DNA from 3 places in the Pseudarthrobacter arbutini genome. Region 1 is predicted to be linked to each of the others. Evidence: riboswitches for the same ligand, from Rfam matches in the RefSeq annotation. Region 1 holds a riboswitch; each other region holds the start of a gene.
What was found. A riboswitch is a leader RNA that binds a small molecule or an ion and turns the genes downstream of it on or off. The one in region 1 is predicted to bind S-adenosylmethionine.
Positions count from the first base shown of each region.

Region 1 (3,267 bases):
CAGCCCAGGCCGGTCCGGCGGAGTTGCTCCAGGCCGGCAAGGAGCCGCTGGGCATCCTCCAGCCGTGAGCCCACACCGAAGCTGGCCCGCAGGGAACCGGAGGGAAGGCCGAGGCGCTTGAGCAGCGGGTGCGCGCAGAAGCGGCCGTCCCGGAGGCCAACGCCGTGCTCGGCCGACAGGTACGCGGCCACAAGCCCGGCGTCGTACCCTGCCACGGAGAAGTTCACCACGCCGATGGTGCCCGTTTCAGCGTCCGTGTCCGAGAAGATCTGGTGCACGGTGACGCCGTCGATCTTCGCGAGACCGTCCACCAGGAATGACCTGATGCCCGCTTCGTGGGCGTGCCAGCGGTCGTGGTCCAGGGACGCGATGACCTGGGTGGCGCGGGCCAGTGTGGCCGCGCCGAGGACGTTGGGGGAGCCGCCCTCGTGCCGGGCCGGACCGGTGGCCCAGCTGACGCCGTCGAGCCTGGCCTCGCGGACGGCGCCGCCGCCGGCCAGGTGGGGAGTGCCGGCGTCGAGCCAGTCGGTGCGGCCCACCAGGACCCCGGAGCCGAAGGGCGCGTAGAGCTTGTGCCCGGAGAAGGCGAGGTAGTCGACGTGGTCGGTGCTGATATTGATGCGCCGGTGCGGCGCCAGCTGCGCGGCGTCCACCACGATCCGCGCTCCGTACTCATGGGCGAGGGCGGCCAGGGCCTTGATCGGGAGGATCTCGCCGGTGACGTTGGAGGCGCCCGTGACCGCGAGGAGGCTGACGTTGCCCTGCTCAAGTTCGGCGCGGAGGACCTCGAGTGTCCCCACGATGGTGTCCGCGGCGACGACGCTGCGGTGCGGGACTCCCTGCCACGGCAGGAGGTTGGCGTGGTGTTCGATGTCCAAGTAGAGGACATCGCCATTGGGCCGCCCGTCCGTCGCCGGCAGGCAACCCGCCAGCAGGTTCAGCGAGTCGGTGGTGTTCCGGGTGAAGATGACGGAGTCGTCCGGGCGTCCGCCCACAAAGTCGCGCACGATGTCCCGTGCGTTCTCATAGACGGACGTGCTGATCTGCGATGCGTAGCCGGCGCCGCGATGGACGCTGGCGTAGAACGGCAGGATCTCGTTGAGGTAGGCCGACACCACGGAGAGGGCGGGAGCGGATGCGCCGTAGTCCAGGTTTGCGTACCGGATGTGGCCGCCCTGGATCAGCGGTGCCTGGATTTCCGCGCCGGTGACGGCAGAGAGGGGGCGGCCGGCAATGGCGGCGGCATCGTTGAACAGCGCAGCGGCCTTGGCGGGGGCGGCGTTGTCGGGAGAAACAGTGTTGGGGGAGACGGTGGCAGTTGTCACGGAGACCTCACTCTAAAAGGACTCCCGGTAACGGGAACCCGCGCTTGCCGTGTCCATTCCGGACCGGCCTGGTCGTCACCCGGGGCACCCCACCGCGAATGGAGGGTTGCCGGCCAGCAAACCGGGGTTTAGCGCTGGCACTCGTGACCTGTTAAGAAGCGTAGAACATCCGCCGCTGCAGAAAGGAAGCCCGGCCCAATGTTAAGGACTTTGTTACGCGCGTTTGAGGAACCGTCTCATTTGTCGAAGATACGACGGCGGACGCCCCCTTGAGGAGGCGTCCGCCGTCGATAATTCGAAGAAAGTGCCTAGAGGAGATCGTCCAGATTCGGGTTCAGCCGCTTGAGCACCTCTGAGTGCAGAATGGAGTTCGTGGCCAGGGCGTTGCCGCCGAACGGCCCGTCCTGTCCCTCCAAGGAGGTGAAGCGGCCGCCGGCTTCCACCACGATGGGCACCAGGGCAGCCATATCGTACAGGTTCAGTTCGGGCTCGCAGGCGATGTCCACGGAACCTTCGGCCACCATGCAGTAGGACCAGAAATCGCCGTAGGCGCGCGTGCGCCACACGTCCTCGGTCAGGCCCAGGAACTCATCCAGGTTGCCGCGTTCCTTCCAGCCGCCCAGGCTGGAGTAGGACAGGGAGGCATCCGAAAGTTTGGAGACGTCCGAGACGCGGAGCCGCGTTGCGGCGGCAAGGGACTTGCCCATGTACGCGCCGGAACCCTTGGCGGCCCACCAGCGTTTGCCCAGCGCGGGCGCGCTGACCACTCCCACCACGGGTTCGCCTTCGTCCACGAGGGCGATCAGGGTGGCCCAAACGGGGACGCCGCGGACAAAGTTCTTGGTGCCGTCGATGGGATCAATGATCCAGCGGCGGGAGCCATGGCCCGAACTGCCGAATTCCTCGCCCAGCACGGCGTCGCGCGGACGCGAGCGGGACAGCTGGCCGCGGATGGCTTCCTCCGCGGACTTGTCCGCGTCCGTTACCGGCGTCAGGTCCGGCTTGGTCTCGATGCGGAGGTCCAGTGCCTTGAAGCGGCTCATGGTCTGGTCATCCACGGAATCTGCCAGCACATGGGCAAGGCGCAAGTCATCGTTGTAGCTCGAAGCGGGTTGGATCATGGTTCCAAACTACCGTCTCAGGGCCGCAGTGTTGGGGACATCGGCGTCCCGTCTAGCCGATGCTGCCCAGTTCCTTGGTTTCCTGGCCCACCAGGCGGGGATCCGTGCCCAGCAGCCGCCGCAGGGACGCGAGCCGGGCCGGGCCGGTGGGGCCCGCGTGTCCGGTGGACACCCAGGCATCCACCCCGCAGTTGACGGCCGCGGTGTTGTGCTTGCAGCCACGCTCGCAGGCATCCGTACCCGGCTCCAGGTCCGGGAAGGACCGCAGGATCCGGTCCGGGTCCACATGGGCCAGGCCGAACGAACGGATGCCAGGGGTGTCGATGATCCAGCTTCCGGCGGGAGCTCCGGTCAGCTTCAGGGCAAGGGCCGACGATGACGTGTGGCGGCCGCGGCCGGTCACCGCGTTCACGCCACCGGTGGCCCGTTCGGCCCCGGTGAGCGCATTGACCATGGTGGACTTGCCCACGCCGGAATGACCCAGCATCACCGAGACCTTGCCCTCGAGGTACGCGCGGAGCTGCGAAACTGCGTCACTGTCCAGGCGGGCAGAGAGGCCGTCGTCGGAGCGGGCATCGATACCTGAGGCTTCGGAGTCCGACGTGCGGCTGATGATCACCGGGAAGTCCAGGTGCTCGTAGTTGGACAGCAGTTCCGCCGGATCCTTGACGTCCGCCTTGGTGACGAGCAGCAGCGGCTCAATGCCGGCGTCGTAAGCGGCCACGAGGGCGCGGTCGATGAAGCCTGTGCGCGGCTCCGGGTTTGCGGCGGCCACCACCACTACCAGCTGATCTGCGTTGGCCACCACCGCACGCTCGATC
Region 1 covers NZ_JBTNDQ010000001.1:206,186-209,452, reverse strand. Annotated here, with positions in the region: gene ACX80V_RS00985 (aminotransferase class V-fold PLP-dependent enzyme) at 1-1,325, opposite strand, end outside; SAM riboswitch class IV at 1,361-1,474, opposite strand; gene hisN (histidinol-phosphatase) at 1,634-2,446, opposite strand; gene rsgA (ribosome small subunit-dependent GTPase A) at 2,499-3,267, opposite strand, start outside.

Region 2 (3,267 bases), on a different contig from region 1:
AGCCCCAAGCATAGGTGCCGCCGCATGGACGCTCTCTCACTTTCGGTGGGTTTTTGGCGGACGCTCTCTCACTTTGGTCAGCCCCGGCGAGCTGGCCACCCCCCAATCAGCGAAGAACCAGAAACTACAGGCAAGATGGAACCATGTTGGTTCCCTCCCGCCGTCGGCTGCGGACTGAAGTCTGGATTGTGCTGGGCCTTTCCCTGGGGCAGTCCGCCGTCTACTCGGTGGTGCAGCTGCTGGACAAGATGACGCGTGCACCGCTGGCCGAAGGCACGTCCACGCTGAACCGGTCACAGAGCCCCCGCGAGTACTTCGACCTCACCTACCAGCTGCTGGACATCATTTTCGCCCTCGTGCCCGTGCTGCTGGTCATCTACTTCCTCACGGACCAGCGGCAATCCGGTTCCGGCTTGAGCGCCCAGGGCGGGTCCGCCTTCCGGAAGCTGGGGTTCAACTTCGCCAGGCCGGGCCGTGACCTGCTGCAGGGCTTTGGCCTCGCGGCGCTGATCGGAATTCCTTCGCTGGGCCTCTACGCAGCGGGACGTGCCCTGGGGATCACCACCGCCATCATCCCCAGCGCACTCGACTCGTACTGGTGGACAGTTCCCGTCCTGATCCTGTCCGCGCTGCGGCACGCCGTCGTGGAAGAAGTCATTGTGGTGGGCTACCTCCTGGACCGCTTCGGCAAGTTCGGCTGGAGCATGCCCCTGTCCATCTTCACCAGCTCGATGCTCCGCGGCAGCTACCACCTATACCAAGGCTTCGGGCCGTTCATCGGCAACGCAGTGATGGGTGTGGTCTTCGCCTGGCTCTACACGAAAACCAAGCGGATTATGCCGCTGGTCATCGCGCATGCGCTGCTGGACATCGTTGCCTTCGTTGGCTTCAGCCTCTTTGGCCGGGCTGTGGGCCTCGGGTAAGACGGCCGTGGTTCCCGTGCCGCACAGGTGAACTGAAACGGGTCCGGCCTTAAAAGGATTCGGCCGCCATCGGTGGGTGGCATCATTGGCACCCGCTGATGGCGGCCGAAGCTATTGAACGTGCAATCAGATGGTGACTGCTCCGGTAGCGGTTTCGAAGGTTACGGACAGGATGCCCGGGGTTCCATGCGGAGCCACCCAGTCAACGGCCACATCCTCCAGCGGCTTCTCGACGGGTTCGCCCAGCCATTCCGTCACGCGTTCGGCGGAACCGGCTATGGTCAGGCAGCTCATCTTGACGTTGCTCTCATAGGCGTTGGACGGGTGCAGGGCGGGGTCGCCCTCCCACTTGAGCATGTACGGGACCTGGGGGTCCGCGATCAGGCCCAGGATGCCGATCTGCTTCCAGACCAGCTCGCGGCCGTCCGGGAACTTGCGGTTGCCGTTGACGGCGGCACGGCCCAGGCGGTCTTCGAACGGAGCGAGGTCGTCCACTTCGACGCACCAGCCCATCCAGCCGCCGCCGGCTTCGGACCGGGCCCGGACAGCCTGCCCGAAGGGAGCCTTGTCCGATGCCGGGTGGTTCAGGACCTCCACGACTTCCAGGTATTTGTGGCCCGCGAGGGGAATAATCATGTTCCGGGTTCCAAACCGGGGGTGCACGCCACCCTTCACGGCTTCAACGCCGAGGGCGGACGAAATTCGTTCGGTGGTGGCAACGAGGCCATCTTGTTCACAGGCGTAAGAGACGTGATCCATGCGCATGCCATCATCTTGGCACTTTGTGATCCGGCTCTCAGCTAAGGGTAGCCTTACCGGAATCCTGATGCGTCACGAGTGGACATTTCCGGGCGGCCAAGGGCGCGGCGGACCCTGGCAAGGACGCGGCCGGCCAGCCGCAGTAGGGCTCCCGCGAAGTCATAACCAGTCACACGCTTAGCAATAGACCGGGGCTGTTCGTACACTCGAAGCAGGTCATGAGTGCCAGCGACAGCCCCGGCTTGCTGGCCGGCAACCCTCTTTTGCGGTGGGGTGCCCCGGGTGAGGACCTGGCCTGCCGGTCAATTGACGGTGGGCAAGCGCATAGAAAAGGTCCTTCCATGACGATTACGATTTCCCGTACTGCAGCACCCGGAAACGGGGTGGTCCGGTACGCCAGCATCGGCGGACTCGAGCTCGAAGCCGGCGGCTACCTCCCGGAAGTCACCCTCGGCTATGAAACGTGGGGAACCCTCAACGCGGACGGCTCCAACGCCGTCCTGATTGAGCACGCCCTGACCGGAAGCACACACGTGACGCGCGGCGACAGCGACGAGCCCGGCTGGTGGGAACAGCTGGCCGGGCCCGGTGCGCCGGTGGACACGGACCGGTTCTTTGTGGTCTCCATCAACATCGTGGGCGGCTGCTACGGCTCCACCGGGCCGTCCTCGGTTGCCCCGGACGGCAAGCCGTGGGGGTCCCGCTTTCCGTTGGTAACGCTGCGGGACACCACCGCGGCCGAGGCCAGGCTGGCTGACCAGCTGGGAATCCCGAGCTGGTACGCCGTGCTGGGCGGTTCCATGGGCGGCGCGCGGGCCCTGGAATGGGCGGTCACCTACCCGGAACGGGTTCAGCGGTGCGCCGTTATCTCGATCGGTGCCGCCAGCACGGCCGAACAGATCGCGTTCGCCCAGGCGCAGACGCTCGCCATCCGCCAGGACAGCAATTTTAACGACGGCGACTACTACGGCGGTCCGCTGCCGGAGGACGGCCTGGCCCTGGCACGGCGCATCGCCCACATCACCTACCGCTCCGCCGAGGAATTCCATGGCCGCTTCGGACGGTCGGCCCAGCACCCGGAGTCGCCGTTCCAGGCGGCAGCGCTGGGAGAGCGGGGCCGCTACCAGGTGGAAAGCTACCTTGACCACCAGGGCAAAAAGCTGGTGCGGCGCTTTGATGCCAACAGCTACATCGCCATCACCGACGCCCTGATGAGCCACGACGTCTGCCGCGGGCGGGGCTCGCTGAACGAGGCCTTGGGCCGTGCCACCGCCAGGTTCTTCGTGGCTGCGGTGGACAGCGACCGGCTGTACTTCCCGTCCCAGTCCCGTGAACTGGCTGACGCGCTCCCGGGCGACGTGGACGTGCACGTTATTGAGGCCCCGATCGGCCACGACGGCTTCCTGACCGAGATCGGCCAGCTCGGCGTCCAACTCCGAGACACGTTCCTCATCTAAGCGCCAGGGGACACCCGAGCCCCTGCTCTTAAACGCGAGAGGACACTTGAGGCCCCTGGAATCAGGGCCTCAAATGTCCTCTCGCGCTGACTAAGCGATCAGCCGTTCATGATGTCGGAGCGGCGCTT
Region 2 covers NZ_JBTNDQ010000008.1:171,380-174,646, reverse strand. Annotated here, with positions in the region: gene ACX80V_RS11285 (CPBP family intramembrane glutamic endopeptidase) at 144-923, shown strand; gene ACX80V_RS11280 (VOC family protein) at 1,050-1,688, opposite strand; SAM riboswitch class IV at 1,897-2,011, shown strand; gene metX (homoserine O-acetyltransferase MetX) at 2,024-3,139, shown strand; gene ACX80V_RS11270 (hypothetical protein) at 3,238-3,267, opposite strand, start outside.
Region 2: it holds a riboswitch for S-adenosylmethionine, as region 1 does, so the genes downstream of both, metX (homoserine O-acetyltransferase MetX) here and ACX80V_RS00985 (aminotransferase class V-fold PLP-dependent enzyme) in region 1, are expected to answer to the same signal.

Region 3 (3,267 bases), on a different contig from region 1:
GATGCGGCCGAAACGCGCAGAGGTGCCCGTCTCGAGTACTTGTTCCCACCAGGACACCTTGATGTCCCGGTTCGCGGCGCCGCCCGTGGCCGGGCTGTAGAAGGCCGAGGTTTGGAGGACCATGGGTTTGTTGCGCTCGTCCACGTAGGAGGAAAAGAAGTCCTCGCTGCCGGACTGGGTGAGCATGGCCGAGAGCTCGCCCTCCACCGGAATGGTGTTGACCGCGGTTTTGCCGCCGGTGTCATCGTGGTAGGCCGTCAGCCCCACCCATTCCACGGCGTCGTCGCCGGGGTAATACGGCGTATAGGCGGCATCTGATCCGTTCCAGGTCCCGTCACCGTTGGTGTCCAGCGCGGCGAAGCCCTCCGAACCCGCAGCAGGCGCATTCCGGTGGCGTTCAAACGGGTAGTCCCGCCCGAGGTACGGCTGCCACACCATCACCGTGCCGGCGTCGTCAGTGGCTTTGAAGGCGGCGGCCACGTTCCTGAACGCTGCCTTGTATCCGAGGGGCTGCTGCCCCCATTGCGTCCAGCTCGAGTTCATGTCCGGGGCGAACCGGATCAGGAGCTGGCCCTGGAATCCGGCCGCGAGCTGCTGGACTTTATTGGCAAAGGCTTGGGCGGCTGCCGCGTCCACCTGATCCAGCGGGGCGGACGGGGCCACTGTGAGCATGGCGTGGGAGCCCAAGGCGGAGGCCTGCCCCAGGAACTCCCTGATGTCAATTTCCTCGCCGGACCGGAGGGGAAGGGCAATGTCGTGCCCCAGCAGCGCAGGTGAGGCACCCAACCGTTCGGCGAAGCCCTGCGCCGAATCCTCGCCCCACTCAAGGACAACACCCAGCAGCGGCTTTCCCGGCTCCGGAGCGGTGCCAGCGGCACGGGCGCTACCGGCGGCTAGTCCCACCGCCAGGACGGAAAGGACAACGGTGAGGATGAGTCCGACGGCGGCCCGCAGCCGTGTCCGCCCGGCAGGGCTGGCATTGTTGGCCGGCGCTGTGGCTGTTGGCATGCTGGTGTATACCCCCAAGGACGGCTGTTTCAGAGACGGTGGCCGGTGCCCCAGTAAACTCTATCGGTCGCGTCCTATGGTCCGGATCAGCCTCAGCCGCCCAGGACCACCAGCGGTACCAGGCGCTGCGCACATGCGACCCGGACCAGTTCCGGCGGCCCCTGAGCCGCCCGGTTGTTCACCCCTGTGTCGTCGCACCAGTCCAGGTTGTACGGGTAAGCGGTGACCCCGGCCTTCCCGGGAGCCACGCCAGCCGGGACGGTGAACACGAAAGTGAAGCCGCCGTCGTCGGACATGGGAGCGAGCTCTTCCAGCACCGCGGTACCGGTCGCATCCTTGACCGTCACCTGGACCTGCGCATCGGTGCCGTAGCGGGCATCGCAGGTGGTATCCGGGGCGCTGACGGTGACCTGCTCGCCGGGTTTCGCGGCGGCAGGCGAGACGGAAAACTCCGGCGGCATGCAGGGCGGCGGCGCGAAAATGTTCCGGCAGCTTGTCACCCCCGCCAGCACCGGCACAGCGCACAACGTCACAGCCAAAACGCGTGCCCAGGCGCCCGTCAATGAACGCCCCCGAAAGTTCCCCATGACCCGATTGTCCCGTCGGCGCCGGCGTTACGGACGCACGGCGGGATCACGGAAAACGCGTTGGTTACGGAACATGACGACGACGGCAGTGCGGCCGGGCGGGCCGGATGTTACGTTTTTGGGGAGTAATGAGAACCGGCGCCAAGCCCTGACTGGCCGGTCGGCAACCCTCCCTTTCGCGGCGGGGTGCCTCAGGTGAATACTCGGCATATCGACCCATTCGAGCTGCAAGCGTGAAAGAAGGAGTTCCGTCGTGTCTGACGCACCCGCCCCTGAAGAGAAACTGTCGTACCGGCTTGTCACCGGGCCGGATGACAGGTCTTTCTGTGAACGGATTTCCACTGCCCTGGCCGAAGGGTATGTCCTGCACGGCAGCCCGGCCGCGACGTCCAACGGCGGCGTTGTGATTGTTGCGCAGGCACTCATCCTCCCGTCGGCCATCGCCACCGCTGATGCCGCCGTCGCCTCCGCCGTGGATGACCTCGATTTCGACGGCGAGGGCCACGCATGAGCTACGCCGGAGACCTCACCCCGCAGCAGGCCTGGGCCAAACTCGAACAGGGCGCCATCCTGGTGGATGTCCGGACAGAAGGCGAATGGGCCCACATCGGCATCCCGGACACGAAGGCCACTGACAACGATCCCCTGTTCATCCCGTGGACGTTCCCGGGGGGCATCCCGAACCCGGATTTCATCACCGACCTGACGCAGCAGGCCCCGGAGGACGACGGCGCGGAGCTGGTCTTCCTCTGCCGCTCGGGCCAGCGCTCCATCGCCGCCGCCATCGCCGCGACGCAGGCCGGCTTCACCTCCTACAACGTCCTGGAGGGTTTCGAAGGCGAGCCGGACCGCTACGGCGAGCGCACCGTCAACGGCTGGAAGAACCGCGGCCTGCCCACCAATCTGGGAATAGCCAAGTGACCTTCAACCCAGACGCCGCCGGCTGGAGTGCCGAGACGCAGGCGGTCCGCGGCGGGCTGGACCGCACCAACTTCCAGGAGACCACCGAGCCGGTCTTCCTGAACTCGGGCTTCGTCTACGAGTCCGCTGCCGCTGCCGAGCGCGCCTTCACCGGCGAGGACGAACGCTTCGTCTACTCCCGGTACGGCAACCCGTCCGTGGCCACCTTCCAGGAACGCCTCCGCCTGCTCGAAGGCACCGAAGCGTGCTTTGCGACGGCGTCGGGCATGTCAGCGGTGTTCACGGCTCTGGGTGCCCTGTTGGCGGCCGGGGACCGGGTGGTTGCCGCGCGCTCGCTGTTCGGCTCCTGCTTTGTGATCCTGAACGAGATCCTGCCGCGCTGGGGCGTGGAAACCGTGTTTGTTGACGGCCCGGACCTCGAGCAATGGGCTGCTGCACTGTCGGAGCCCACCACCGCAGTGTTCTTCGAATCCCCGTCCAACCCGATGCAGGAAATCGTGGACATCGCCGCGGTCAGCGAGCTGGCGCACGCCGCCGGGGCCGCCGTCGTCGTCGACAATGTCTTTGCCACTCCCCTGCTGCAGCGCTGCGGCCAGCTGGGCGCGGACGTGATTGTGTACTCCGGCACGAAGCACATCGACGGCCAGGGACGCGTCCTGGGCGGCGCCATCCTGGGCACCAAGGAATTCATCGACGGCCCGGTCAAGCAGCTGATGCGGCACACCGGCCCGGCCCTCTCCGCGTTCAACGC
Region 3 covers NZ_JBTNDQ010000010.1:74,814-78,080, reverse strand. Annotated here, with positions in the region: gene opgC (OpgC domain-containing protein) at 1-1,008, opposite strand, end outside; gene ACX80V_RS12755 (hypothetical protein) at 1,101-1,595, opposite strand; SAM riboswitch class IV at 1,720-1,835, shown strand; gene ACX80V_RS12750 (DUF1737 domain-containing protein) at 1,849-2,106, shown strand; gene ACX80V_RS12745 (rhodanese-like domain-containing protein) at 2,103-2,516, shown strand; gene ACX80V_RS12740 (O-succinylhomoserine sulfhydrylase) at 2,513-3,267, shown strand, end outside.
Region 3: it holds a riboswitch for S-adenosylmethionine, as region 1 does, so the genes downstream of both, ACX80V_RS12750 (DUF1737 domain-containing protein) here and ACX80V_RS00985 (aminotransferase class V-fold PLP-dependent enzyme) in region 1, are expected to answer to the same signal.